One region of the Clostridium sp. AF34-13 genome, then DNA from elsewhere that is predicted to be linked to it. Evidence: riboswitches for the same ligand, from Rfam matches in the RefSeq annotation. Region 1 holds a riboswitch; the other holds the start of a gene.

What was found. A riboswitch is a leader RNA that binds a small molecule or an ion and turns the genes downstream of it on or off. The one in region 1 is predicted to bind FMN.
Region 2: it holds a riboswitch for FMN, as region 1 does, so the genes downstream of both, ribD (bifunctional diaminohydroxyphosphoribosylaminopyrimidine deaminase/5-amino-6-(5-phosphoribosylamino)uracil reductase RibD) here and DWZ63_RS02040 (ECF transporter S component) in region 1, are expected to answer to the same signal.

The regions. Positions count from the first base shown of each region.
Region 1 is NZ_QUEB01000002.1:32,952-48,598, reverse strand. It holds gene DWZ63_RS02060 (MobA/MobL family protein) at 1-161, shown strand, start outside; partial or broken gene DWZ63_RS02055 (DUF6040 family protein) at 145-849, shown strand; gene DWZ63_RS02050 (Rrf2 family transcriptional regulator) at 1,003-1,437, shown strand; gene DWZ63_RS02045 (pyridoxamine 5'-phosphate oxidase family protein) at 1,649-2,044, shown strand; FMN riboswitch at 2,065-2,176, shown strand; gene DWZ63_RS02040 (ECF transporter S component) at 2,251-2,874, shown strand; gene DWZ63_RS02035 (4Fe-4S binding protein) at 2,871-3,485, shown strand; gene DWZ63_RS02030 (Sir2 silent information regulator family NAD-dependent deacetylase) at 3,482-4,426, shown strand; gene DWZ63_RS02025 (protein-ADP-ribose hydrolase) at 4,423-5,199, shown strand; gene DWZ63_RS02020 (DUF6061 family protein) at 5,402-5,638, opposite strand; gene DWZ63_RS02015 (carbon-nitrogen hydrolase family protein) at 5,977-6,831, shown strand; gene DWZ63_RS02010 (methyltransferase domain-containing protein) at 7,406-8,197, shown strand; gene DWZ63_RS02005 (RNA-guided endonuclease TnpB family protein) at 8,315-8,881, shown strand; gene DWZ63_RS02000 (class I SAM-dependent methyltransferase) at 9,046-10,533, shown strand; gene DWZ63_RS01995 (BsuBI/PstI family type II restriction endonuclease) at 10,526-11,446, shown strand; gene DWZ63_RS01990 (PfkB family carbohydrate kinase) at 12,122-12,919, shown strand; gene DWZ63_RS01985 (MATE family efflux transporter) at 13,337-14,680, shown strand; gene DWZ63_RS01980 (MATE family efflux transporter) at 14,810-15,091, shown strand; gene DWZ63_RS01975 (zinc metallopeptidase) at 15,339-15,647, shown strand, end outside.
Region 2 is NZ_QUEB01000004.1:160,342-175,988, reverse strand. It holds gene DWZ63_RS05160 (hypothetical protein) at 411-1,457, shown strand; FMN riboswitch at 1,504-1,638, shown strand; gene ribD (bifunctional diaminohydroxyphosphoribosylaminopyrimidine deaminase/5-amino-6-(5-phosphoribosylamino)uracil reductase RibD) at 1,924-3,003, shown strand; gene ribE (riboflavin synthase) at 3,088-3,765, shown strand; gene DWZ63_RS05145 (bifunctional 3,4-dihydroxy-2-butanone-4-phosphate synthase/GTP cyclohydrolase II) at 3,805-5,007, shown strand; gene ribE (6,7-dimethyl-8-ribityllumazine synthase) at 5,144-5,608, shown strand; gene DWZ63_RS05135 (YqeG family HAD IIIA-type phosphatase) at 5,722-6,231, shown strand; gene DWZ63_RS05130 (precorrin-6B methylase) at 6,442-7,362, opposite strand; gene DWZ63_RS05125 (NUDIX domain-containing protein) at 7,758-8,270, shown strand; gene fliB (flagellin lysine-N-methylase) at 8,273-9,508, shown strand; gene DWZ63_RS15640 (hypothetical protein) at 9,605-9,769, shown strand; gene DWZ63_RS05115 (YhfC family glutamic-type intramembrane protease) at 9,821-10,669, shown strand; gene DWZ63_RS05110 (alkaline phosphatase family protein) at 10,919-13,654, shown strand; gene DWZ63_RS05105 (SseB family protein) at 13,689-14,600, shown strand; gene DWZ63_RS05100 (histidine phosphatase family protein) at 14,717-15,448, shown strand; gene DWZ63_RS05095 (argininosuccinate synthase) at 15,620-15,647, opposite strand, start outside.

The DNA.
Region 1 (15,647 bases):
CTAAGCGAATCGCTGACCTTGAACGAGAAATTGAACAGCGAAAACAGAGCCGAGAATATCGAAGCATTGCGGACAAGATTAAGGCAAACAGAGGAACGATTGACCAGCGAGACAGACAGCAGGAAAAGAGCCGACGCAGAAGCCGTGGCATGGAAATTTAAGTATGAAAAAGCAGAGCAGGAAAAACTTTATGCACAGACACACCAAAAGACGGTAGAGGTAGCTGTTGAGAAAAAAGTGCCTTATGAGAAATGTGAAAAATGTGACCGTACTGCTTACCGGAAAGCAAAAGAAAAATGCGATAGCCGTAAAAGCCGGTTAGAAAAGAAATATAAAAATATGACGATTGGTTATGAAAGTATCCTGTTCCTACTGGCATGGTAAAGCTTAACAACAACACTGTTTACTGCTATTCTTTCGCCGGTTTTCCTTAACGATTGTATCACCTTTTTCGGTGTGTTAGGAAAAGGAATGGGAAGATTGTTTCGGGAGTTTGTCATAGGGGCAGATTCTTTCGGACAGTTAAGTGGCGGAATACCTAACCGTATCCTTTCCGGGCTTATGTACTGGCTGATCGCAGTTATTGTTATGGGAATTTTATTCATCATGACGGGATTACCGATAGTCTGGATTGGTTATCAGGTGGGGAAAATCTACCGGAAATATTGCTGGGATATCATCAGTATCATGATGGCGATAATGAGTACAGCTATTGCAATCTACTTCGGAAAATGGATAAAATCAATCATTCCGATGAACCTTATTCTACTGTTACTTCTTGTGCACGTGGTCTATATCGGAATCCGATGTTATGTGAAAGACTGGCGGGAGAAACGAGGATATTACTAAAACAAAAAGAAAACAGGAATATTTTGTAAAGTATCTTCCTGTTTTTTCTAAAGCAGACTATTGATTGTATTTATATTAAGTTTTCACAACAATGTAACCATTGAAATTACATCTGTTTTTTGATATGATTACTGTCAAAGAGAGGTGTTTATAATGCAGATTTCAAGCAGATTTACAATGGCAATCCATATGTTTGCCTGTATAGATACATTTTCGGATCAGAAGATGACTAGTGATTTTATGGCAGCAAGCATTGGAACTAATCCGGTGATTGTTCGTAAAATATTGCAACAATTAAAGGCTGCTGGTCTTATTGAAGTTGCAAGAGGGACAGGCGGTGTGACAATTACCAGACCATTGGAGCAGATTACATTCCTTGATGTGTATAAAGCAGTGGAATGTGCACCAGATGAAGAACTGTTTCATTTTCATGAGAATCCCAATCAGAAATGTCCGGTAGGAAAGAATATTCACCATGTTCTTGATAAGAGACTGTTAGAAGTACAGAAGGCAATGGAGGAAAAACTTTCAGAAATGACACTTGCTGATGTGAAAAAAGATATTGCAGTGTATACAGAGGAAGAGTAGCCTACAGAAGGCTTCGGATGAGTGATTATATCATCACAATTTCCGGAGCCTTTTCGTTTTTCATAATCAATGTAAAATCTTCAAAAGGAGTTGTAACAAAAAAAGTTACAAAAAATTTGATGTAACTATTGACATTACATTAAACGGATGATATTGTATAGCTACAAGATGTAACAATCGTTGTTACAACATATCAAGGAGGTAATTTAAAATGCAGAAAGTAGTAGAATTTTTACAGAAAAACCCGGTTCAGTATTTAGCAACCGTCGGAAGAGATGGAATGGCAAAATGCCGTCCATTCATGTTCTGTTTTGAGCAGGACGGAAAGCTTTGGTTCTGTACTAACAACACAAAGGATGTTTACAAGGATATGTTAGCAAATCCTGAAGTAGAAGTATCAGTATCTTCCCCTGAATACGCATGGATTCGTCTTCATGGTAAAGCAGTATTTGAGGACAACAAGAGTGTAAAGGAAGGATGCATGAACAACCCTATCGTTAAGGGACAGTACCAGACAGCAGATAATCCTATTTTTGAGGTATTCTATCTTGAAAATCCGCATGGTTTAATCGCAGATTTCTCTGGAAATCCACCTTATGAATTTTAAAGATAATTAACAGAAAAAATTACAGTCTTCGGGGCAAGGTGTAATTCCTGACCGGCAGTATAGTCTGCGAGCAAAAGCTGATATGGTGCAATTCCATAACCGACGGTAAAGTCCGGATGAGAGAAGATATGATAAAACAAGTCCCGCAGGGAATCTCGTCCTGTGGGCTGTTTTAAATTTAGGCATATCTCACAAAAAGGAGATTTATGAGTAACAATACAGCAACTATTAAAACAAGAAAAAATTTAGTTTCTACAAGGACGATAACAATGACAGCTCTACTGGCAGCTATATCATATGTGTTGGCATTTTTAGAGTTTCCGGTTCCTTTGAGTCCATCATTTGCACGAATGGATCTGTCAGATTTACCTGCACTGATTGGGGCGTTTGCGTTTGGACCGGTTACAGGAGTGATGATAGAATTGATAAAAAATATATTACAGCTTCTGTCAACATCAACAGGAGGAATTGGTGAACTTGCTAATTTCCTGATGGGGGCATCTTATGTACTGGCTGCCGGTTTTATTTACAAATACAAAAAGACTAAGAAAATGGCGAAGTGGGCATGTGTTATTTCAAGTGTGGCTATGGGAATAGCGGCAGCGATTGCAAATTATTTTATACTACTTCCACTGTTTGAAACATTTATGCCGTTGGATCAGCTGATTGCATCATTTGGCGAATTTCTGCCATTTATTAAGACAAAGCTGGACGTTGTGCTATTCAATGCATTGCCGTTTAATATCTTAAAAGGCTTGGTGATTGGAGCAATTGCCATGATGATATATAAAAAACTTACACCGATACTGAAAGGAGAGACTTTGAAATGACAAAAATGGATTATCTTAAACTTCTGGTGGATGAAATTCATTCAACAACAGTTGCAACGATAGGTTCAGATGGACATCCTCAGACAAGAATCATAGATATGATGTACTATGATGAAGAAGGTGTGTATTTCCTTACAGCAAAGGGAAAAGCATTTTATGACCAGTTAATGGAGCAGCAGTATGTGGCAATATCCGCAACAAAAGACAAAATTGCGGTGTCTCTGCGTGGAAAAATAAAGAACATCGAAAAAAAGAATCTTGATATTATGTTTGAAAAAAATCCATATATGAAGAAAATCTATCCGGGAGATACGAAAGACGCAATCGAAGTGTTTCGGCTGTATGAGGCACAGGGAGAGTATTTTGATATCAGCAATCCATCAAATATTGTGAGGGATACTATAACAATTGGAAAAACCGAGGCAGTTCAGACAGGGTATTTTATTGGAAAAGAATGTATTGGATGCAAACTGTGTTACTCTGTATGTCCGCAAAAATGCATTGATATATCTTCAGTTCCGGTTACTATCAACCAGAATCATTGTCTGCATTGCGGAAGATGTGCAGAAATTTGTCCGAAGCAGTGTATTGAGAAAAGAGGTTCATTATGATTTTTAAGAAAATCAGAAAAGGGCATGCTGACTGGAGAAACTTTTTATGTAGTACTCCGGCAAGGGATTATGTATTCCAAAAGGATGCATATGAAGACCAGATTGACAGGGCAGCAAAGAATATAAGAAATACAGACTGTGTTATAATCGGGGCAGGAGCCGGGGCATCGACAGCTGCGGGAATCCAATATGGTGGTAAAAGGTTTACAGACAATTTTGCAGAATTTATAAAAAAATACGGTGAGTACTACATGACAGATATGTATGCAGCCGGATTTTATCCATATCCGTCTGAGGAGGCAAAGTGGGGATACTGGTCAAAACATGCATTGATGAACCGCTTTGATCCTCCGGCATTGCCGCTTTATACAGAGCTTTATGATATTGTAAAGAACAAAGAATATTTTGTACTTACAACCAATGTGGATCATCAGTTTTATAAAGCGGGATTCGATGAAAAAAGAATATTTGCAACACAGGGAGATTATGGGAAAATCCAGTGCCAGAAAGCCTGTCATCCAAAGACTTACGATGCAAAAGACCTGTTTCGTAAAATGGATAAAGCAAGAAGAGACTGCCTGATTCCATCAGAACTTGTACCAAAATGTCCGGTGTGTGGCGGCAATATGGCTATGAATCTCCGTTGTGATAATTATTTTGTGGAAGATGAAGCGTGGCATGAGGCAGCCGACAGGTATGCGGGGTTTCTGGAACAGCATAAAGATAAAAAAGTTGTTCTTTTGGAACTTGGAGTTGGATTTAATACGCCGATTATTATACGTTTCCCTTTTGAAAAGATGGTGAGGGAGAACTCGTCTTATAGTTTGATACGCCTGAATATGGATGAAGCGGTAGTTCCGGAAAGCTTCGGGGAACGTGCAATCGGTATTGGCGGTGATATGGCAAAGGCAATTACTGATATAAGGGGGCTGGTATTATGACACAGGATGAGCGAAGAGAATATCTGATTCAGTATCTTTTAAAAGAAGAAATACCGTTTGGCAGACAGAACATTCCTACGGATAAGCAGGGGCAGGAAAATCTGCTCCGCTCACTTATGAATGTCAGACCGCCAAGACCAATCAGTAATGATTTTTTGAAAATACAGGATGAGTATCTTACAGAAAGAAATATAGAGCGTGGAATCACAGATGTTGACACGCTTGCACCTGTAAAATCCGATTCGAGATTATATATCTGGCAGGGGGATATTACCACTTTGAAATGTGATGCGATCGTGAATGCGTGTAACTCACAGATGCTTGGTTGTTTTTCACCGATGCATGCCTGTATTGATAACTTTATTCATACTTATGCTGGAATGGAACTTCGTCTGAAAATGCATGAAATTATGGCAAAGCAGGGGCATGAAGAAGAGACCGGAAAAGCAAAGATAACATCGGGATACAATCTTCCGACAAAATATATTCTTCATACGGTAGGACCTATTATACAATGGAAAGTCACAAAAGAAGATGAAGACCTGTTGGCAAACTGCTACACAGAGTGCCTAAAGCTTGCAGCTGATACTGGTGTGGAATCTATTGCATTCTGTTGTTTGTCTACAGGTGTATTCCGTTTTCCACAGCAACGAGCTGCCGAGATTGCAACGAACACTGTAAAGCAGTATCTTAACAAAGACAGCAGAATAAAAAAGGTAATCTTTAATGTGTTTAAGGATGAAGATTTAAAAATATACAGTGGATTGTTATAAACGTCTGTTGAAATATCCGATAAATCTTATTGTACTGTTACTGCCTGAGAATGTGATTTATATTGGAATCCGATGTTAAGTGAAAGAATGGTGGGAAGAACGAGAATATTATTAAAAAAGTGGACAGTTCACCAATTGGGGGCTGTCCACTGAGAGGACGGCGGTTAGTCACCGCCTCCTACTCAATTTTTAACAGGAAATATTAAAGTTCAAGTGAATCTTCTGCATCAACCCACATCTGTAAATTTCCATCAAGATATAATCTTGCATATTCCAGTGGTTCGTCAATAGCAAGTGTATTTAATGCACAGTCTGATCCAGGCGTGGTTTTTAAGTCCTTCTCAGCTTCCCAGCAGTCAATGCGAAGCATATAGCCGGCACTGGTATAAACATCAATACTGTTGCATTGTGGATTATATTCTGCAAATATTGTTCTCATCGTATCTTATCTCCTTATCGACCAATAAATCATCAGTTACAAAAATCAGAAGCATTTCAATCAGTTCACCATGTCACTTTTATTTTGTGTTATACTGTTTTATATGATTTTCTTGCCCTTGTATTTTCCCTTATCAGAGTTTGTAAACACTGGCGGGACGATATAACACAAGGGAAACAATAAGGGAAAGCTCACCTGCGACAAATCCAGTGTTTTCAAGGGTTTACAGAGAATTTAATAACAAAATATAACAGTTATTAAATCTCTTAAAACAGGTGAAATCTCAATCGGAATTTGCAGAGCATTGAGTTGGTTTCTACAATGATATGGAGGAATATATGAAACTTACAATTGCATTATTACAGCTTCTTCCAACAGGAAGTCTGAAAGGAAATATGGAAAAGGGAATCAAGGCTTGTTTTCAGGCAAAAGAAAAGGGGGCAGATATTGCAATTTTTCCAGAAATGTGGAGCTGCGGATACGTCTTTTCACATGAAGAGGCAAGCCTACGGGAATGTGCCATTCCTAGGTATGGCTCTTTTGTGAAAAGGTTTGCAGAACTTGCTGCAGAGTTGGATATGGCTATAGCTATCACTTTTTTGGAGCAACATGAGCCGAAACCGAGAAATACAGTTTGCTTTTTCGACAGACATGGCAAAATACAATATTGTTATTCAAAAGTCCATATTTGTAATTTTGGGGAAGAAGATGATGAAAGTGTTCTGGATGCAGGAGATGGTTTCTTTGTGACAGAATTGGATACGAAAGAAGGAGTTATAAAAGTCGGATCAATGATTTGCTATGACCGGGAATTTCCGGAAAGTGCTCGAGTTATGATGTTGAAAGGAGCGGAGCTACTTCTAGTTCCAAATGCCTGTCCAATGGAACTGAACCGTCTCGCACAACTCAGGGGAAGAGCATATGAAAATATGTTAGCTATAGCCACATGCAATTATCCGGCCCCTCATCCGGATTGCAATGGACATTCTACCCTGTTCGATGGTGTCGTATATCTTCAAGAGCTTCCTGACTCGCGAGATACATGTGTATTTGAAGCTGGCGAGGGAGAGGGTGTATATGTGGCTGAATTGGATGTAGATATGTTGCGAGAGTATCGTCATCGTGAGGTATGGGGGTGCAAAAATCGACGCCCAGAAGTGTATGGTATAATATCAGAGAGGAATCATATATAAAATGGTTCAAATTCCAGTTTGTATATGTAATCCTCAATGGACAAAATTTTCTTGATTCCATTGAGGATTATTGCCCTACAAAGCTAAGCTATAACAAATCACATTGAGGAATCAAACCTCACTAGATGTAAAAGCATCTGATTATGCTGAGGAACAAAAATCCGAAATGGCGTTACGGTGAACCATACCATAAATAAGGGGGATGCATCTGTTTATAGGTAAATTTTAAAGGTGCATTGAGAAAAGTAATCTGTGTTATACCAGATGGTGTTTGATAAGAGAGTGGAAAGGACAAGATATAGTGTCCGAAGATTAGTTTCCTTAGTGGAGGAGTGAAAGATAAGTGATTGTGGGAAAGATGAATGTGTGATAGAATATGTACAAATCAGATTTGTGGAAGAGAGAAGATATTCGGTTATTCTATTATTATATAGTATAAGTAACAAGATGGATAATTCCTTACTGGCTGTAAGAGATATTAACCATAAATATATTGCAGTAGAAGAGAGTGGTTGAGTATAATAAAATTAAAATGTTACAGCAAAGTTAGGTTTTACATGGGAGGCCAAATATCATGGAAATAATCAATAAGAATATTGATCATGGGAAAGCATTTGACTGGGGAAAAACTTCTGAAGACTATGCAAAGTACCGTGATATTTATCCTAAAGAATTTTATGCAAAACTAGCGGAATTATCGTTAGGAGTAAAGGGACAAAATGTACTGGATTTAGGAACAGGAACGGGTGTGATTCCAAGAAATATGTATTCCTACGGAGCAAAATGGACAGGGGCAGATATCTCAGAAAATCAAATTTTATATGCGGGGAAACTCAGCAAAAGCGCAGGGATGGACATTGATTATATTGTTGCATCAGCAGAAGAGATTGATTTTCCAGACAGAACATTTGATGTGGTTACAGCGTGTCAATGTTTTATGTATTTTGATAAATCGGTTGTTTTGCCTAAACTTCATCATATTTTAAAGGATTATGGTCATTTTTCAATTTTATTTATGGCATGGCTACCAGAAGAGAGTGAGATTGCCAAAACAAGCGAAAATCTTGTTTTGAAATATAATCCTGCATGGACTGGTGGAAGAATGACAAGATATGAATTGCAGGAGCCACCTTGGTGCGAAGGCATGTTTAAGGCTGCAAATATGCTAACATATGATTTGCCAGTACATTTTACAAGAGAAGCATGGCATGGAAGGATGAAAGCTTGTCGAGGAATTGGAGCGAGTGGACTGAAGGAAAGTGAGATTCAGAAATGGGAGCAGGAACATTGGAAATATATGCAATCACTGCCGGAAGAATTTGATATTTTGCATTATGTTTCTATTTTGGATTTGGAAAAAATATAAAAGGTTGTGCAAAAAGAAAAATTTGATTGTATGCAACAGCGAAAAAAGTTAAAAAAGAATTGGATGTAAAAATTGTGTTGATTCCTTTGTAGAAGGAAATGATTGCGAAAGTAGAGGCTGTCAAGTCCCGATTTAGGAATTAAAGATTTATGTATTACTTCCGATGGAAAGGTATATGAGAATCTAAAAATTATAAAAAAATACGAGAAACAGCTTGTAAAGCTACAAAGGCAACTGTCACATAAAGGAAAGAGAAGTAAGAACTATTATAAAACAAAGAAAAAGATAGCATTATGCCATGAGAAAATAAGGAATATAAGAAAAGATTATCTACATAAAGTTTCACATGAGATTATCAGCGAAAACCAAGTGATAGTTTCAGAGAATTTACAGATAAAAAACATGGTAAAAAATCATCATCTGGCAAAAGCCATAAGTGATGTATCATGGTATGAGCTGACAAGACAGTTAGAGTATAAGGCAAAATGGAATGGCAGGAAATACATCAAAATAGATACATTTTATGCTAGTAGTCAATTATGTTCTGTTTGCGGGTATCAGAATCCAGATACAAAAGATTTGTCAGTGAGGACATGTATATGTCCGAAATGCGGAGCAGAACATGACAGGAATATCAATGCCGAGAAAAATATACTGACAGAAGGATTAAGACAAATAGCATAAAGAAATATATAGGGCAGGGACTGCCCAAATTAACGCCTGTGGAGATAATAGGTTACGAGGTCGATGAAGCAGGAAGCCCATTGGCTTAAGACAATTGGTAGTTCACAACAGGGCTGAGTTATAGTATAATAGCAAGAAATAAAAGGCTTGTAGGTAGGTGGAATATGCTGGAAAAAATTATAGAGCTTACAAACGAATATGTAGAAAGTATGCCGAAGAAAGAGCGTAAAAAGTATGGACAGTTTTTTACAAGTATGGAGACTGCCCGTTTTATGGCTGGCTTATATAATATTGATGAAAAGAAGAGTAAGGTAAGCGTACTCGATGCAGGAGCAGGTTCAGGCATATTATCATGTGCCTTTATTGAAAGATTGGAAATGATAGATTCCATTCAGAAAATTGAACTTACCTGTTATGAGAATGATAATAACGTATTACCATTGTTAAAGCGAAATTTGGAATACTGCAAGGAAAAATCTGGAAAAAAGATAGTCATTAATATAATTGAATACAATTATATCCTTAGTCAGTATCTTGATTTTAATCATATGATAGGCGGAAATGATAACCCTAGGAAATATGATTTTGTAATTGGCAATCCGCCATATATGAAAATCCCTAAAGATGCTCCAGAAGCAACAGCAATGCCGGAGGTATGCTACGGGGCACCGAATTTGTATTTTATTTTTGCTTCTATGGGACTGTTTAATTTATGTGAGGATGGGGAAATGGTATATATTATTCCTCGATCATGGACATCCGGAGCATATTTTAAACGCTTTAGAGAGTATTTCCTGACAGCAGGTAAACTGGAACATATTCATCTTTTTGTTAGCCGTAGTAAGGTATTTGACAAAGAGAGTGTATTGCAGGAAACGATTATTATTAAGGTGAGAAAAACGGTTAAAACGCCAGAAACTGTTACCATTACATCTTCGCAATCAAATAGTGACTTTGGCGAAATTACTTCATTGACAGTCCCGTATGATTTGGTTGTAGCTGGTGAGGATTATTATGTTTATCTTGTGACAGATGAAAACGAAGTAGAGGTTTTGAGAAAACTTCATAAATTTGATAAAACGTTGCCTGCAATTGGAGTAAAAATGAAAACAGGGTTAACGGTGGATTTCCGTAATCGTGAAATTCTGCGGGACGAGGAAGAAGAAGGAGCGATTCCTTTATTTTATTCGCAACATATAAAACAGGGAAAGGTAGAGTTCCCAATACAGAAAGAACATGAATATGTGGTGACAGAACAAAAGGGATTGATGCAGGATAACAAGAATTATCTGTTTGTGAAACGATTTACGGCAAAGGAAGAACCTCGAAGATTACAGTGTGGAGTGTACCTGGCAAAAAGATTTCCACAATATAAAAAGATAAGTACGCAGAACAAAATTAATTTTGTGGATGGTGTATTAACGGAAATGTCAGAATGCCTGGTGTATGGGTTGTATGTATTGTTTAATTCAACGCTTTACGATGAATATTATCGCATTTTGAACGGATCTACGCAGGTTAATTCAACAGAGATCAATGCAATGCCTGTGCCGGATTTAGAAGATATTCAGGAAATGGGAAGAAAAGTGCTTAAAAGTAGAGACTATTCAGAGGCAAATTGCAATTTGATATTGGAGGGGTACTGTGGATAATAAGATAGAAAAAACAAGGGAATTTCTGAAAACAATAGGTATGCCTAAGGCACAGCAAGCGGATATATGTTGTTATGTGATACTGGCAATGGCAGGAGTAAAACCAGATATGTCATGGAGTGAAGCAACAAATGAATGGATTCGTATTCATGATATTATTCAGTTTGTCAATACATTTTATGACATGGGCTATGCGGAAAACAGCAGAGAGACATTTAGAAAACAGGCGCTGCATAGATTTCGGACCGCTGCTTTGATAGAGGATAATGGAAAAGCAACTAATAGCCCGAATTATCGGTACAGATTGACAGAAGAAACAGTGCAAATACTAAGAACTATGGGAACTCCAAAGTGGAAGGAATATATAAAACGATTTCTTTGCTACCATGAGAAGTTAATTGATTTGTATGCTTCTAAAAAGAAGATGACAATGATGCCGGTAAATATAAATGGTGAAAGTTTTAAATTCTCTACAGGTAAGCATAATGAACTGCAAAAAGCTATTATTGAGGAATTCGCACCGAGATTCGCTCCAAATTCTGAATGCCTATATGTTGGAGATACAATAGAAAAAAATCTGGTAAAGAATGTAGAAAAGCTGAAAGAGTTGGGTTTTGAAATTACACTACATGATAAGATGCCGGATGTTGTGCTGTACAGGGAAGATAAGGACTGGATTTATTTTGTGGAATCGGTAACATCAGTCGGTCCGATGGATCCGAAGCGCATATTGGAAATTGAAGAAATGACCAAAGATGTTACGGCTGGAAAGATATTTGTAACAGCATTTTTAGACTTTAAGACATATAAAAAGTTTGCAGAGGAACTTGCATGGGAGACAGAAGTCTGGATTGCTGAAATGCCGGAGCATATGATACATTTGAATGGGGACAGGTTTATGGGACCGAGATAGAATGGAGAATTGGATATGGCAAAACCTAAAATATTTGTATCGTTTGATTTTGAATGTTGGAGCATTGTTTGTGAACATGCATAACAAAAGGGTGGTATAAGACAACTTAACTCAGTGGTGTTGTATAAAAGTATAGACTACATAATAGATGTTAAAAAGTAGGTACAAATTGCAGCTTGAGTATTGTAATTATCAATGTACAAATTTTCCTAATACCACTGAAAAATGAAAATCCGAAATGGCGTTACGGTGAACCATATCACAAATAGGGATTTAGTGAGGAATACAAAGAAATAAAAAAGTGAAATTATTAAAAAGTTTGCAAAGAATCCTAATGTTAAAGGTTATCGTGATGTGGATGAACTCTTTGCAGATTTTGATAAATGATAAAGTATGAGATTAAAAATATAACCTAGTGTACTGACCTGATGACTTTTAGTTAAATAACTTAGGATAAATTTTCAGTCTGCAAGACGGAAGAATGAGCCGTAGCGGGCTACGGCGATTGATGACAACGAAGCAGATGGGAATTTATACAAGTTATTTGGCAAAATATCAACAGGTCAGTACACTAGTTTAAGAAAGATTATAAAATTGCTAAGCGTCGAGGATTGGATATAGGTTGCTATGTTTTTACCAGGTGCTGACAACTTTCGATTTTTGGAGGTAAAGAGAATGATGAATTTAGTGGCACTTCCGTGCCTCTGTGTAGATGTTTTTGATGGAACGGATGAACTGCGTGCTGGTGGTGAAGCCCTCAATTTTGCAGTTCATGCATCAAAATTTGAGGAGTTCAATGTTTCGATATTGGGTGCGGTTGGGCAGGATTTCTACGCAAAATTTATTATGGATTCTATTTCTGATAAGAGAATTGATGTAAGTCATGTAAGAGTTGAAAAGGATAAAGTAACTGCAAATAATCGTACATATCTTACAGCTGACGGTGACAGATATTACAAAGATGATTCATGGACGGGCGATATTGTTGATAAAATGATATTGAATCAAGATGAATTGGATTTTATCAAAAATTCGGAGGTTGTATTTGTACATTTTTGGGCAGGCTGTTTTGGACAAATTATAGATTTAAAAAAGAATAATAACTTCAGATTGGCAGTGGATTTTGCAGAATATCGTAATTTTAAAGATATGGAAAAATATGCACCATATATAGATTATTTCATGATTAGTGGAGAGGAATCAATTCTCCCGATATTTGAAGCATTTTCGAAGAAGTATAAAGGACTATTTAATGTGTCTTTAGCTGATAAAGGAAGTGTTACATACTATAATGGTGAAAAATATTTTGTCAAAGCTAATGAAGTTAAAGAAGTGATTGATACTACAGGATGTGGAGATAGCTACCATGCAGGATTGGTATGTTCTCATTTGATAAAGGGGGATATTTACGAGGCTATGAGAGTTGGTACAGGATTTGCAACAGAGACTCTGTCCCATTATGGTGGATTTTAACAACTTCCTGTTTGACAAAATCTCTATTTTTTATGCAAAATTAGCAAAAGTGTCTTTAAGCAAAATGTACTTGATTTGGAGACAGGAACATTGGAAATATATGCAATCACTGCGGAAAAATTTGAAATATTGCATTATGTTTCAATTCTGGATTTAGAGAAGATATAAAAGATTTTGTATTTTGCAAAAGAGAAACTTTATCATATGGTAATTTAAGATAATGATAATGGTGTGGCTAGGTGGTTAGTGGAGCTTGTTTAATGCAATAATTTTTTGCCAGGACAATATGACTTTATGGAGAAAAATATGTGTAAAGAACTAAAAAATTAATTTACAGGATACCGAATGGGAATATGATTATATTGACCATGATGGGAATATCGCGAGAGCATATGAAAACAGCGGAGGAATATTATAATGTCAAAAGATGAGTATTTAATCACAGATGTGCCTCTTAAAGCACTGACGGTTTTTGCACTGCCGATGATTCTTGGCAGCTTTTTTCAGCAAATATATAATATGGCTGACTCAGTTATCGTCGGCAGGTTTGTGGGCTCCTCAGCACTTGCGGCTATCGGTGCATGTGCGGCACTGACAAATGTATTTATTTGCGTGGCATTGGGGGGAGGTGTTGGTGCCGGTGTGTTTGTGAGCCGCTATTTCGGTGCCGGAGAGTACGGAAAAATGAAAACAGTCGTGTCAACATCCTTACTTAGTTTTTTGATTCTAAGTATAGTTCTTGGTGTTTTTGGCTTTTGCTTTTCAAACCCGATGATGAGGGCATTACAAACCCCTGCTGATATACTGGATGATGCAGTGTTGTATTTGCGGGTTTATTTTGTGGGATTTCCGTTTTTGTTTATGTACAATATCCTTTCAACGATGTTCAATTCCATAGGCGAATCAAAAATTCCGTTAGGACTCCTGATATTTTCGTCTATCTTAAATATCATTATGGATCTTTGGATGGTAGCAGGTCTGAGGCTTGGCGTGTTCGGTGCGGCACTTGCAACTTTGATTGCACAGGGCATTTCCGCCGTATTATCTCTTTTACTTTTTTTGAATCGGATGCGGCAATATGAGAGTAACTTTCAACTATTTGATTGGTGCGAGCTTCATTCTATGTTTAGAATAGCTGTTCCGTCAGTGCTCCAGCAGTCTACAGTGTCTATTGGTATGATGATTGTACAGGCAGTTGTAAATCCTTTTGGTACACAGGCACTTGCGGGTTATGCGGCGACGATGCGGGTAGAGAATGTTTTTTCTCTGATTTTCGTATCAATCGGCAATGCAGTTTCGCCGTATGTTTCCCAAAACCTTGGTGCAAACAAACCACGGCGAATCAAAAAAGGCTACAAAGCTGCATTAATATTGGATATGTGCTTTGCAGCCATTGCTTTCATCGTCATTGAAACGATGCACACGCAAATTTCCTCGCTGTTTCTTGGTAAAGATGGAACAGCTCTGGCATATCAGGTATCCGGGGATTATATGAGATGGCTTGGATATTTTTTCATTTTTATGGGGATTAAAATGGCAACTGATGGAGTTCTTCGAGGTCTTGGAATCATGCGGCCATTCCTTATTGCAAACATGGTAAACCTGGCAATCCGCCTGTCAGTTGCATTGATTTTTGCACCGCGTTTTGGTATTGCTTTTGTCTGGCTTGCTGTACCGGCCGGTTGGTTTGCGAATTTTTTAATATCCTATGTAGCTCTTAGAAACTCATGGCCGACTGATAAAGTGGAAATCTCCCAATAATCTAAATTAATTTATTAGGGCTGAAAGAGCGATTGAATGTTTTGAGGTTATAGACAATGGCTTGCATTGAGAGAATGAAATTGTGTTGCCGGTTGAATTAGTAAAAAGAAAGGGTACGAGGGTGTTATAATGTCAAAGTTTATGAAAACATTATGTGGAATAGCAATTCCTGTTACATTGCAAAGCATGCTGCAGGCATCATTTTCAATTGTCGATCAGATAATGATCGGACAGATGGGGGAAACTAATATATCAGCAGTTGGATTATGCGGTAATTTTTCTATGATTTTTTCAGTGGTGATTGGTACGGTAAGTACAGTTGCAGGGACACTGATTGCACAGTTTATTGGAGCTGAGGATGCAAAAGAGGTCTGGAGCAGCTTTAATAGAAGATTATGTATGCAGGGTTAGTTGGTGCAGTTGTTGTGTCTGATTGCTGCATATGTATTCAAGTGGGGGATTGCAGGTGTGTATATGTTACTTACAACAGAAGAAATATTCAGGCTGATTGTGTCACTGGTTATTTTTAAAAAAAGAAAATGGATGATCAGTTTATCATAGCAGAAAGTGACGGATGAGAATTTTGATTCTGGTATTTAAATATGTGTGGAAGTATGGTAGTATATAAAAAGACTATGAGGGATTAGGAGGTATATATATGGAGTTTGTTTTTTTGAATGCCGGCAACGGCTTTATGGGATTTTATGGTTTTCCGGGAATGTTTTACCGTATGGATCCTACTTATTCATTGGTTGTAATAGGTGCTGTTATATGTATGATAGCATCGGCTAATGTGAGCAGATCATTTAGTAAATACAGCAGATACGGCTGCAAGAGAGGAACAACAGGTGCACAGGCGGCTGAAAAAATTCTTCACGATGCCGGTATATATGATGTGCAGATACGACATATTTCAGGTGACTTGACTGATAATTATAATCCTGGAAATAAAACACTTAATTTATCA
Region 2 (15,647 bases), on a different contig from region 1:
CAGTGTGCTGCTCCTTTACTAACATATAGAAAAATGCTCGTAATGTAGAGTGGCTGCCAAGACAAAATGCTGGTTTTGCCCTTTTATATTATGGGGCAAGGTAAGATTGATGCTGTCTGACAAATTATGCACTATAGACTGGCTGCTGTGTTTTACATCATTAAAATTTTTAATATTTTATCTAAAATCACGAAAATGATAATGGAAAATAAACAAAATTTTGTCTAAAGTTTTCAAATCTTATCAAATCTCATTATTTTGGGATTTTTATCGTGAAAAGTACACAAAAAATAAGGGACAATATGTGAAAAATACAGATTGAAATAAGTAAATATAATTGTTATTATCTCAAAAAAGAAATATTGATTTTTAAATACAAACAAAATATAATGAAAGGAAGAAAAACATTTATGGGGAAGATTGATGTAGCGACAAAACAATATATGTCGCATGAAAATGTAATTGCAGAAATTGGGGAAATGAATACGGAAATAAAAAATGCAATTATTGCGGCAGATGATAAAACACAGTATGATATTTATGCAAAGAGATTACTTGCACAAAAAAGCATACTTGCAAACATATTAGTAAAAACTGTGGCTGAATTTAAGGATATGGATCCAAGTGAAGTGGAAAAATATATTGAGGGTGAGCCGGAAATTGGGATTATCCCGATAGAGCCGGGGGTGACAAATGTGCAAAAAACAGATGAACAGGGACAGAGAATAACAGGTTTTAATACGGAAAATGCTGAAATCAATGAGGGCATGATAAGATTTGATATAGTTTTTTATGTCAGGATACCATCAACGGATAATGAAGAAAACAGATTATTGAAGATTATAGTAAATGTAGAATGTCAAAAAGATGAACCAACAGCATATAGCATATTAAACAGGGCAATCTTTTATGTGAGCAGACTTATATCATCACAAAAAGAAAGAGATTTTGCAAATTCAAACTATGATGACATAAAACAGGTATTCAGCATATGGGTTTGTATGAATATGAAATATAACAGTATGACACATATTCATCTTACGAAAGACGAAACATTAAAGCCATATGAATGGAAAGGAAATCTTGATTTATTAAATATCGTGATGATAGGGATAACAAATGAACTTCCGGAAAAAGACGAGCGATATGAACTGCATCGTTTGATTTGTGCATTGCTTTCAAATCAAGTACAAGGAAATCAAAAATTTGATATTCTTGAGAAAGAGTATAATATTCCGACCAATACAGAGTTAAGAGAGGATGTGAGTGTTATGTGTAATCTGAGTTTAGGAATAGAAGAAAGAGCAGAGGCAAGAGGTGAGAATAAAAAAAGTGAAAAGGTTGTTATGAATATGTATAAAAAAGGTTATACGACAGAACAGATAATGGATATTGTGGAGTTGGGTGAGGAAGAAATAAAGGATATTATAAAAGCTAATTTACAAGCTGTCAAATAAAAAATCATACCAGTCTTGACAACTTAATAGCACAGGTATATACTATATTTAATTTCAAGGCGGGGTGCGATTCCCCACCGGCGGTATTTTCGTATTTGATGAATAAGCCCGCAAGCCTTTACAGGCATGATTTGGTGAGATTCCAAAGCCGACAGTATAGTCTGGATGAGAGAAATTAGATATACAGTTTATGTATAATATTTATTTTGATAGTATCAGATTTGATTATATTAAAATATCTTATAGAATTTATCTTATAAAAACCTTGAAATTTTTCAGGGTTTTTCTTTTTTATGTATAGTAAAATGCTTGTTCAGAAAAACCCCGTAAAAATTACAAAAGTGTGCATACTTTTTGATACATAAATACGAACACTTATGTATTTGTTATATGTTGGAGAATGTATGGTATGGAAAAAGTTATTTTTAATACTATACATAAAAAGTGTGCATAAATGGAGGTATATATGGATGAAAAGTATATGCGGCGTGCTATAGAACTTGCCGCAAAAGGTGTCGGAAAGGTTTCTCCTAATCCTCTTGTCGGAGCAGTTATAGTTAAGGACGGCAAAGTGATAGCAGAAGGCTATCATGCAAAATACGGTGCTCTTCATGCAGAGAGAGATGCTTTTTCAAAGTTAAGAGAGAGTGCAAAGGGAGCGGATATGTATGTGACATTGGAACCGTGCTGTCACTATGGAAAACAGCCGCCCTGCACACAAGCGATTATCGAGAATGGCATTAAAAATGTTTATGTTGGTTCTGATGACCCAAATGAGCTTGTTGCGGGAAAAGGCATAAAGCAGCTTAAAGATGCCGGTATAAATGTTGTGACAGGAGTTTTGAAATCAGAGTGTGATGCTCTAAATCCCGTGTTTTTCTACTACATAACCCATAAAACACCATATGTCGTGATGAAATATGCGATGACGCTCGATGGAAAAACGGCGTGTGACAATGGCGAAAGCAGATGGATAACCTCAGAAACGGCTAGAGAAAATGTGCAATATACTAGAAATGCACTTAAAGGAATAATGGTGGGTGTAGGAACTGTTATCAATGATAACCCAAATCTCACCTGCCGTATTGATGGAGGTGTAAATCCCGTCCGTATAATATGTGACAGCAATTTGAGAACACCAAAAGATTGCAACATCGTTAGGACTGCATTTGAAGTTCCAACTATCATAGCTACTGTTTCAGAAGATGAAAAACTTATTAAATTTTTTGAACAGCAGGGGATAGATGTCCTAAAGACAGCAAAACAGGATAACAGAGTTGACCTTTGTGACCTTATGTTAAAACTCGGTGAGAGAAAAATAGACGGCTTGCTGCTTGAGGGCGGTGGAACATTAAATATGAATGCATTAAAAGCAGGAATAGTAAATCACATTCAGGCATATATAGCACCAAAAATATTTGGCGGGAGTGGCATATACAACCCGGTGAAAGGTGAAAGCGTGGCGGTTCCGTCAGAGGCATATATATGTAAAAATATGAATATTACGCATATAGGTGATGATATTCTTATAGACTGTGATATTTAAAAGGCTGTTATGAAAACAAAATAATGAGTTTTAAACATATATAAGATATGTTTAAATAGTTAAAAACAGAAAGAAGTGATTAAAATTTTTACCGGAATAGTTGAGGAAACAGGGAAAATAGAATCGGTTGCAAATGGTAATAAATCTGCCATTATTACTATAATTGCAGACAAAGTGCTTAAAGGCACTAAAATCGGTGACAGCATAGCGGTGAACGGAGTGTGCCTTACGGTTACTTCAATAAGCGGAAATAAATTTACGGCTGATGTTATGGCTGAGACGATAAGACGAAGTTCTCTTGGTACTTTAAAACATGGAAGCAAAGTCAATCTTGAACGGGCGATGGCAGCTGACGGCAGATTTGGCGGTCATATAGTGTCGGGTCATATTGACGGCACAGGAGTTATACGCTCACTGGAGCGTGAGGATAATGCCGTATGGGTTGAGATAGAGACACCTGACAAACTGCTCAAATATATTGTTGAAAAGGGTTCTATTGCAATCGATGGCATAAGTCTCACGGTGGCAAAACTTACGGATGACAGTTTTTCGGTATCGGTGATACCACACACTGGTGAGGAGACAACACTTCTTGCCAAGAAACCGGGGGATATTGTAAATCTTGAGAATGATATAGTAGGAAAATATGTTGAGAGACTGATGAATTTTAACACTTCACAAAAATCACCGTTTGACAACAAAACTGACAGAAGTACAAATAGTAAAATAACAATGGATTTTCTTGCCGAAAACGGCTTTTGATACTATGCATAAAAATGTATGCAGAAAGAGAGGTTTAAAATGGATAATAAATTTAATAGTATTGATGAGATTTTAGAGGATATAAAAAACGGCAAAATAGTAGTCATGATAGATGATGAGGACAGAGAAAATGAGGGCGATGTAATATGTGCCGCTGAGTTTGCCACAAATGAAAATGTAAACTTTATGGCAAGTTACGCAAAAGGACTTATCTGTATGCCAATGTCTGAGGAATATACCGAAAAGTTTTTGCTGCCACAGATGTGTGAAGTAAACACGGATAATCACTGTACGGCATTTACTGTTTCAATAGACCATGTTGACACAAAAACCGGTATTTCGGCATATGAGCGTTCAATAACGGCAATGAAGTTTGTTGAGGATGATGCAAAGCCGTCTGATTTCAGAACACCGGGTCATATGTTCCCGTTAAAAGCAAAGAAAGGCGGTGTTTTGGAGAGAAACGGTCATACCGAAGCTACGGTGGATATTGTAAGACTTGCGGGACTTAAGCCAGTCGGACTTTGCTGCGAGATAATGAAAGATGACGGAACAATGGCAAGAACACCTGACCTTGTGGAGTTTGCAAAAAAACATGAACTTAAAATAGGAACGATAGCAGATCTTGTGCAGTACAGAAAAGAACATGAGGTTCTCGTGGAATGTGTTGCAAAAGCAAAGATGCCTACAAGATACGGTGAATTTACAATTTATGGTTATGTAAATAAATTAAACGGTGAACATCATGTTGCCCTTGTAAAAGGTGACATAACGGACGGTAAACCAGTTCTTTGCAGAGTACATTCAGAGTGTCTTACGGGAGATGCTTTAGGCTCTGCAAGATGTGACTGCGGCCAGCAGTATGACGCTGCGATGAAGATGATAGCAAAAGAGGGCAGAGGAGTATTGCTCTATATGCGTCAGGAGGGCAGAGGAATAGGACTTATAAATAAGATAAGAGCCTATGAACTTCAGGATAAAGGGCGTGATACGGTCGAGGCAAATCTTGAACTCGGATTTCCGGAAGATGCGAGAGATTATACGATAGGAACGCAGATACTTGTAGACCTCGGTATCCATGAACTTAAACTTATGACAAACAATCCGTTAAAGGTTTACGGACTTGCGGGTTACAACCTTAAGATAGTAGAAAGAGTCCCTATTGAAATGGAACCCGGCAAATACGATATGTTCTATCTTAAAACGAAAAAAGAGAAGATGGGACACCTGCTAAATATATGATATAAGTATTATCATTTCGCTAAGAAAATAATTAATTATAGAAATTTAGATATTTGCATAATTAACATAGCATATAAATAGTTTCGCAATCACTTAATCATCTATTATAAAAATTAAAGATAAGGAGATAAAAATTATGAGAACATTAGAGGGAAATTTAGTTGCAGCAGAAGGAATGAAAGTTGGTATTATTGGAGCGAGATTTAATGAATTTATCGTTTCCAAACTTATCTCAGGTGCAAGAGACGGTCTTGTGCGTCACGGTGTTGAGGATGACAATATCACATTTGCATGGGTACCGGGAGCTTTTGAAATTCCTGTTATTGCTAAGAAAATGGCTATGTCAGGAAAATATGATGCCGTTATATGTCTTGGTGCTGTTATAAGAGGTGCAACAAGCCACTATGACCTTGTGTGCAATGAAGCTGCAAAGGGAATTGCAAGTGTATCACTTGAATCAGGGATACCGGTACTTTTCGGTGTTGTCACAACAGACAATATTGAGCAGGCGATAGAGAGAGCCGGAACAAAGGCAGGAAACAAAGGCTATGACTGTGCACTTAGTGCTATTGAAATGGCAAATTTGACAAAACAGTTATAATCATCTAAAATACCCATAGTTATTATTGTTTAAATTTTTCACACCAAAGATTTGTGTCTGTGCACACTTGACACAAACTTGATTAAAAAATATGTGCAGAAATGAGGAATAAAATGTTTCAAAATTTATATCCCAGTGAGGATTATGACTCGGCGTACCAAATAGACTATGAGGGTTTTTATGATAAGGGTTATCGAGGAATACTCTTTGATGTTGACAATACTCTGGTGGAGCATGACCAGCCGGTTACGCTTCCTGCTATCGAGTTGTTTGAAAATCTCAAGGAGATGGGTTTTAAAACATGTATCATATCAAATAACAAGGACTATAGGGTGAAGCCGCTTGCTGATGCATTAGAGTCTGAGTATGTATATAAAGCCGGAAAGCCATCAAAAGCAGGCTATGAAAAGGGTATGGAGATTATGGGAACAAACCGTGAAAATACTCTTTTTATAGGCGACCAGATTTTTACAGACATCTGGGGGGCAAATAAAGCAGGTATTCATTCAATACTTGTAAAACCGATAGCAAAGCATGAAGAAATTCAGATAGTGCTTAAACGCAAGTTAGAAAAGATAGTACTTGGCGAATACAATAAGACAAAAAGAAAGGCTCAGGCTTAGCATAATAACTGTTTAAGGCTTAATAAAAAAGAGCAAAACCAGCTTAACATACAAAAATATAAAGAGATAGAAAAACATAGTATAATATTGCTTTTCTATCTCTTTTTGCCTGCCATATATAAAGTATTAGGCAAGATAGTATTCTGCGGTATCAGTTAAATACAAAATTTTTATATCAAACATAGTGAAAATATTTATATATATTATGTATTATACAATATGCAGAAATCTCTCTACTTTTGCTGATATTATCCACGGTGCCGGCTGCTGCTTGAACATATTATTACTTTCTAAGGTTGATACACTTACCTGTATTATCTCAGGATTTATTATGCCAAAGGGTTCTAAAGTATTTTTTATACCTGCTGCCACTGTAAAATCAAGTGTATAGATTACTATACGGACTTTTGGATTTACCCTTATAAAATAATCGAGTTCCTGATCCATGCTTGCAGATGCTACCATAAAAATAACATCCGGTACGGGACAGTCTTTCATGGTTTTCTCATCGACATGGTCGACAATATTTATATTGTGCAGACAGAAGTGTTCGATATTGTCCTCAAGAGTGTTTCTGTCTGCACTGCTGTACTCAACGGCTGTAACATTGCCCTCAGATGCGAGCATAGCTGCTTCTATGGCGATACTCTCTCCACTTATAACACAGATATTATCCTGTGGTGCTATAGTCATTTTATTTAGAATGATAGAACGTATCTCACTTCCTACATAATGTATAGAGCCTTTTTGGAAAAGCTCATTTGAAAGTCCTATCTTTGCCGTATTTCTTGCGGCTTTATTGATTATCAGCATACCTGCTGATGCATTTATGCCACGGTTTATCATATCGGAAACCTTTTTGTGATAGATTTTGCCAATGGGGACATTGCCTTCGTTAAACCATACCTCACAATCACCTAGTCCTGCGTTCCAAAGACGATAAAATATATCATCATCGCCAGCCTTTGTAAAGACGAGTGTTGTCCTGTGGGCTTCGACTGTTGGAACAACATTTTTATTTTTTCTTGTAATATCAAGAATTTTTACATGTTCAAGGTCGATAAGTGTACCGTTTGAAAAAAAGTTAAGCCATGCAAGAATCGTTTCATTTGAAAAAGTGTTATTATCCATACCTTAAATTCACCTCATTGATATTTAATTTGAAAATTGATATTTAATTTGTGACAATTTTATAGTATAATCATATGATGTTAGGGTCAAAAGTAGATAGCAATGCATGTTTATGTACAGACCTATATCTGGTGGCTGCCTAAACATCATCATGTAATCATGAGAAAATATGAATAATGTATAAATTTCTCATGATTGGTAAGTTTGATTATTTTACAAAGCTGTATAATATCTGTAAATTTAAGAACTATTATACCACAGATTTGTAATGCTATAAACCCTGTTTTTAGGGTTAATATTGATAATGTTTAAAACATCTGCCAAAGCTGATGGAAAAATAGCCGGTGATTTAACATTAACCGGCATAAAATTAAAATAACCGGAGGATACGGATAATGAGTGAAAAAGTTGAAATGTGGGATATTTATGATAAAGATAAGAAAAGAACCGGACGCACGATGAAAAGAAATGACTGGTCTCTTGAGGATGGAGAATACCATCTTACGGTTCTCGGTGTCATAAAAAGACCTGACGGAAAGTTTCTTATAACAAAGCGTGCAATGGATAAGGCATGGGCACCGGGCTGGTGGGAAATATCAGGCGGAGCAGCTATGGCAGGAGAGGACTCAGAGGATGCAATAAAGAGAGAAATCCTTGAGGAAACGGGGCTTGATGTAAACGGTGCCAAAGGCGGCTTTTTATTCTCATACCACAGGGAAAATCCGTCGGAGGGTGATAATTATTTTGTAGATGTTTACAGATTTGAAATGGATTTTACTGATTCAGATATAAAACTTCAGGATGCAGAGACAAAAGATTTTATGATAACCGATGTAAATAAAATTAAAGAATTTGCAAATGAGGGAATATTTTTACATTATGACAGCATTAAGGAGGCTTTTGAGTAGATATGCGTTACTATTATCCTGATTATTTTAAAGATTTTGTCTGTATTGGAGGAAAAGCCTGTTCAGACAGTTGTTGTCATATATGGCAGATTACCGTTGACAAAAAAACACTTAGAAAGTATAAACATGTTACCGGTGAACTGGGAAAGCGTATGGCAGAGAAGATAGACCAAAAGACCGGAGATATATGTCCACACGGTGAGGAAAACAGATGCGAATTTTTAAACGAGGACAATCTCTGCGACATTGTTGCTAAGCTTGGTGAGGATTACCTTTGTGAGACTTGTTATACGCATCCGCGTCATGAAGAGGTATATCCTGATGTGAGAGAGCGTTCACTTGCGATAACCTGTCCGATAGCGTGCAGACAGCTTCTGGAGAGAAAAGAGCCGGTACGGATAATTTATGAAGACACTGATGAGCCGGGCGATAAAGACAAGAAATTTGACTATGAACTTTTTGATGTTTTACTTAAAACAAGAGACAATCTTTTGAAATTACAGCAGGACAGAGAACTTACAATTTCACAGAGGATGGCTCTCTCTCTCGGAATATCACATGATATAGAAAGACGCATAAGAGCAAAAAGTTTAAGGAATAAAAATACCGGATTTTTAGATAAGCTGTTTGCAAAGAAAAATAGTTTTACTGATGAGGAATTAGGGGATATTGAAAAAATATTAAAATATTATAAAAAGTCAGATGCATTTGAAAAAATGTGCAAAAATATCGAAAAGAGCGAGGAGTCTGACTGGTTTATGTTAGATGACGAGGAGGATAAGAAAAAAATACTCAGCGATATGATATTTACGCTTTGTACTATGGAAGCATTAAAACCTACATGGATTCCGTATCTTCAGAGTGTCCTCAATATAAGGCAGCAGATGGATAACAAGGAATATCTTGAGTCATATAAAGAATTTGAAGCAGTCACGGATGATATTGAGATAGAGCAGTTACTTTTTTATTTCACATATGTTTACTGCTGTCAGTCAGCTTATGACGGAGCACTTCTTGCCAAGATAAAGATGGCTGTTGTCAACACGCTTATCATAAAGGAATTGTGGTTTATGTGCTGGCTTGAAAATGATAAGACTCTTACAATGGAGGACAAGGTTGAATATGCCCATTGGTTTGTGAGGGAGGTCGAAAACTCCGATGAAAATATGGAACAGTGGGACAGCCTTATGCAGAGAAATCCAAGATTTTCACTTGATAATATTTTTAAGCTGCTGTAAAAATGATAAATTCTATTATAAAAATAACAGTCAGATATAAGACTAAATATTTTTAAAATGTTTATATTCGTTTGAAAAAGGTATGCAGACCAGGATTTGCATTTACCTGTAAGAAGTGGTAAATTTAACTGGTCTGTTTATGATGACTGGTGTAAAAGTTCAGATATTACCCCATCTGTTCTTGTTGAAGTCAGAGGGTATAAAGATTTGGCTGAATCGGTAGATTATATGGAAAAGAACCATATATATCCGTTCAAATAAAAAAGAGCAAAACCAGCGTTTTGCTTTTTAATAAAAAATATGAGGTGAATTATGATTTCTAGTGGTATGGTTAATTTGATAATGCAGATGGCGGTTCTCGGTTTTGTGATACCGTTCGTCTTTATTCTGGCATGGAAAGTAAGGACTAAAAAAAGTATAGTTCCGTCATTTGTGGGCATGGGAGTATTTCTTTTGTTTACTTTCTGTTTTGAGTCTGTTCCTAATATGATATTTCTACATACTAAAAATCCAATTTCGGAGTTTATAACCGGAAATGCCATTGCTTATGCATTATATGTAAGTCTGATGGCAGCAGTTTTTGAGGAGGCGGGAAGATTTGTCGCTTTTAAGTTTTTCCTTACTAAACACACAGACGATAATGAGACAGCTATATCATATGGTCTTGGACATGGAGGTATTGAGTGTATAATAGCACTTGGTATTACACAGCTTCAATACTATGCCTATGCTCAGCTTATAAATCAAAATAAAATTGACACAGTCATAAATACATTGCCTGACAAGGCTTCAAAGACCGCAATGACGGAACTTATAAATGCAATAAAGGATATGACTCTTAGTGAAAGCCTGCTTGCAGGTGGACAGAGATTTTTCATAATGTTTTTGCAGGTAGCACTGTCTGTCCTTGTGTTTAAAGCCGTCAGGGAAGTTAATAACAACCGTTATATCGCTATTGCGATAGTATTACATACGTTGGGAAATATACCGGCGGCACTTTACCAGAGGGATGTGTGTCCGAGACTCGGTTCTGAACTGTTTTCAATAGCATATTCTATCGTGGTATGCATTTTTGCTTACAATGTATATAAGAGTCTGCCGAAAAAGAAAACTGTAAGCAAAGAAAAAGATTTTGATATTGCAGGAAAGAAACTCGGATGAAATACCGTGAGCGGCATTAAAAATATCTGTAAAATATTTTTGAGAAGGTATGTCAAAATAGTTTGTTGGAAAACAGATGTCAAAAATTAAGAATTTTGTAAAAAACATGTAAGGTTCACACATTGACAAAAACGGCAGAATACAGTTATTATAGTAGCTGGTGCATATTGACTCTTTAAATTCAGATATTTAAGGCAGAAATATTTTGGTGCATTATTTTAAATCAAAAAAAATTGGAAGGTTTGTAAGATGTTATATAGATATTTTAGATTTAACAAAAAAAGAGTGGTGGTATTTGCAATACTTCTTATAATTATATTGAGCATACAGGTATTTCTTACCGGTTCTCTTATGTCAGAACAGTCAGTTACTACTGAGGCTGGTAATACAAACAGTGCCGTTATAGGAATTATTGACAACGAAGAGATAATAAGGCAGAAATTTTCATTTAACAGAAAGGTTGTGCTTTCACGTTTTGTTTTAAGTTTTGGTTCATTTGAGAGAAATGATGTTGGGGATACACTTCATATCCAGATGACAGATGGAAATAATAATATTGTATATAATACAGATATTTCAGTTGATAAGATTAAGGCAAATCAGGACTATCCGATAAAGATGGATAATACAGTTACGATTCCTAAGGGTGTTACCTGCTGTATAAGAATAACTTGCAGTTCTAAGGAAAATTCATATGCGGCAATTCCTACATTGAATACGACAAATCGTACTAATCCAAATACTTATATGTCAACACTTAAAATGCAGACACATGCAAAATCACTTAACATCCGTTATACATACCGTTTCAGGCAGGTGTACCCGCTGATTGTTATGTTGATTGAAATATTGATATTGTTTGTATTATGTTTCGAACATATATCAGATATGGCTGCTGTTTACAGAAAGAGATATTTAAGAGAACTTAAAAAGAAAAAACAGCGTGAAAATACAGCCGGGAACGGTGAGCAGAAAAATGACAAAACTAAAAGTCAGGATGCCAAGATTAAATATTCTAAAAAGGCAATGTTTGACAAGGAAAATGATAAGAAGAAAAAGGCATATATTAAAAAGCATAATAAAAAACAGGAGTATGGCAAAAAACATACAGTTAGTGTTAAAGGCATTGCAAAATGGTGTCTTGCACACAAAAAATTTATTGTCATTGTACGAAAAGCGGCATTTGTCTTAAATCCGCTTATCGTATTTTTAATGCTTGAGTCAATGAACGGTTCGCTTGAACTTATGCGTCCGGGTGTGTGGCCGTTTACATGGCTGTTACTGTTTTCAATCGAGCTTCTGATATATGGTATATGCCGCAGGGCATCACTTTCAATGCTCATACTTAACTTTGTGATGTTCCCTATCGGTCTTGCAAACCTGTTTATTATGAATGTACGAGGAACACCTTTTTTACCGGCTGATATACTTGGCGTGGCGACTGCAACAGAGGTTGCTGACCATTATACATTCAGCTTATCACCGGCACAGTTTATAATAGTTCCGGCATTCTTTATATGGAATTTGTTTGTTTTCAGGATAGCAATTAAAAAACAGCCGAAAGAAACTCTTAAGATTAATATAATAAGAAGAGCTGTTCCCGTTTTTGCCGGAATGATTTTGATAGGTATAATGTATAATACTCCTATTCTTGAGGCGTGTAAGATTACTGATGATGTCTGGAATAAAGTGGGTTCATGCCAGAAAAACGGATTTTACATGAATTATTTTATAAACCTGCATTATCTTAAGGTTTCAAAACCTGCCGGATATTCACAGGAAAAGGCAAAAAAGATAATAGCTGAAACAAAAAAAGATAATATTACATCGGTAGAGGAGACTTCATCGAGAAAGGTTATCTCAAACAGTGACTTTAAGACCAATACGACTCTTAATGGCAAAAAGCCTAACATTATCTATATAATGAATGAGAGTCTTGCGGATTTTTCAAAAATAGGAAAAGTTAATTATAACAGAGATCCATTAGAGTTTATACACAGCATGAAAGATAATACTATATCAGGTCTTGATTATGTATCTGTTTTTGGAGCTGGTACAAGTAATTCTGAATTTGAAGCCATGACGGGAAATACAATGAAATTTTTCCCAAGTGGATGTAATGTTTATCAGCAATTTATGCACGACTCAACATATTCGATTTCACAGTATTTAAAGACTCTCGGATATGATTGTGATGCGATACATCCAAGTAGTGCTAAGAACTGGAACAGAATAGCGACCTACAACAGTATGAAGTTTGACAAGTTCATATCTATAGATGACTTTAAAAACCCTGAGTATATACGCTATATCAGTGATAAAGAAAGTTATAAAAAGTTGATAGAACTTTATAACAAGCGTGATAAGAGTAAGCCTTTATTCTTGTTTAATGTAACTATTCAGAATCATGGAGGTTATCTTACAAATACAAACTGGAAAGAACCGGTAGAGGTTGAAGGCAAGTATTATACGGAAACAAATGAATATCTTTCTTCGACGAAAGAGTCTGACAATGCTTTTAAGTATCTTATTGATTATTTCAAGAAGCAGGATGAGCCGACGATCATATGTATGTTCGGAGATCATCAGCCTTCTATTGAGATAGAATTTTACGAGGAGCTGTTAGGCAAAAAACAGGATGAGTGGGAGATTTCGGATATTCAGAAAAGATATGCGACACCTTTTGTACTGTGGGCAAATTATGATATAGGAAGTGCGTCAGATGTAGTTATTGGCAATAATACTCTTGAAAATATGCTTTTAAAGGCAGCTGGAATAGAGCTTCCGACATACAATAAATATGTTGAAAAAGTGTCTCAGACTATCCCTGTCATGAATGTAAACGGTTATATGGATAATGACGGCAACTGGCACAATTATGGAAGTGATGAGCCAGACAATATAAAGAAACTGCTTGACGATTATGATATACTACAGTATGGTTATTATAGTGATACTGATAAAGAAAAATTGTTTGGCAAATAAAATAGAGGTTTAAAAGACTTAAGTGGAGGTAGAAATGGCAACTGACAACAGTAATATTGAAAAATTATTAGATGAAATGAAGAAAAACCAGTCAAATGAGCTGGCAGCACAACTTACTGAGGCACTAGGAAAGGCATTTGTATATGTACCTGCAACGATGCCAAAAGATACAGATCCTGCAATATTAAAGAAAATGATGGAAAATCCCGGTGTTGAATCACCTATACCTGATGGAGCACAGCCACAGCCTTGTGTTCTCCAGAATGACAATGGCTCAAAGTTCTTTCCGGTATTTACATCAGAGGAGGAGATGGAGAAAGGAAAGGGTGTACCTAAGTTCCCTATCACATTAAATCTTCCTTTTAAAGCATGTCTTGATATAATGTCATCAATAGAGGACATTACGGCAGCCGTTATAAACCCTTTTAATCAGAATATTGTTATGAATGTATCAAGAAATACACCCGAAGAACAAAAACCACAGCTTACGGAAGCACAGTTTCATGCCGTTATCAGACAGCAGATGGAGTCAAGAGTATTCCCTCATAAGATACATACAGAGGGTGAGACATATATAGAAGATCTTTGCAAAAGACAGGGCGAATGTATTGTAGAACTTTTTGAAGAACCATATGCAGAAGCAGAAAATTGTCCGTATAGTGCAGATGATTATGACTTTATGATATTAAATATCAGTGATACATTAAGGCTTATAAGAATAACAACACCAACAGATAAACAGTATCCGGAAATGGCTATATCAATCTTTATAGCATGGAATCCTGCTGAAAAGAAATCAAGATATTTTGCAATCATAAAAAGCAGAGATGGTGAACCGAATAAACTTTATGAAGTAACTGATGAACAGAAAGTTGAATCTCTTGGGGATGCTCCAGACGAAGGAATGGAACTCCAGAGCATTATTGATATTGCGACTGCAGATTAACAGAACGGCAGGCGGCAATCAGAAATTTGTTTACATTTATCAGTAAAAAGGGTAAGGTATGTTCTCGTGAGATATTCGCTATGGGAACTATAGAAAGGAAAAAAACAGAATAAACTATGATTATATATTTGATACGCCATGGCAGACAAAACAGTACGGATTGTAATGTAAATGTGCCATTATCGGCAGAGGGTATAAGACAGGCTGAACTTCTCGGCGAACGCATGAAAAATTATAAGATAGATGCACTTTATTCAAGTGACCTTAAAAGAGCTGTCGAAACTGCACAGGTTGCTTTCAAAGATCGTCCGGAGTTAGCAGATAATATCAAGATACGCCCGGGTATTGCCGAGATAGATTTCGGAAGTCTTACCGGAGTTCATGATTCAGAGGTAAAGCGTTTTTATAAAGAATATTATGAAGAACAGCTTAATGACTTTATGGAGGGAAAGAGCCAGAAAGGAACAGCACTCGATGAGGTAAATGAGTATGTCGGCGAATTTTTTGTTCCAAATGCAGAGATGTGGTATCCTGACGGCGAGAATGGTCCTCAGGTTTTAGAGAGAGTTATGCCGGTTTTGCATGAGTGGATAGACAGCGGAAAACAAAACATTGCTGTAGTTACACATGGTGGAGTTATCAGGATATTATTATGTGCATTGTTTGGTGGTGATTTCGCAAAGCGTCTTATGTTTGGTACATCACTGGAAAATTGTAGTATAACACAGATTCATTTTGACGAGAAAAAGCACGGCTTTTATCTTGACAGATTTAACGATTTTGCTCATTTAGAGAAATATCCTGAGCTTATGAGAAGTACATTTCTTGCACCAAATGGTGATATGTAACAGAGTGTCAGAGCAGAAAAAATCATAAAGAACAGATAAGTATTGTGAAAGATACGGTACATAAAAAATTCCTTGAGTTTCCACTAAAAGAAACTCAAGGAATTTTTTTTAATATTTTTAACTGTGGCTACATTATTTGTTATCAAATAAAATCAGCACAAACTAAGTGATTTATTTATCGTCAAGTTTCTCATATGAA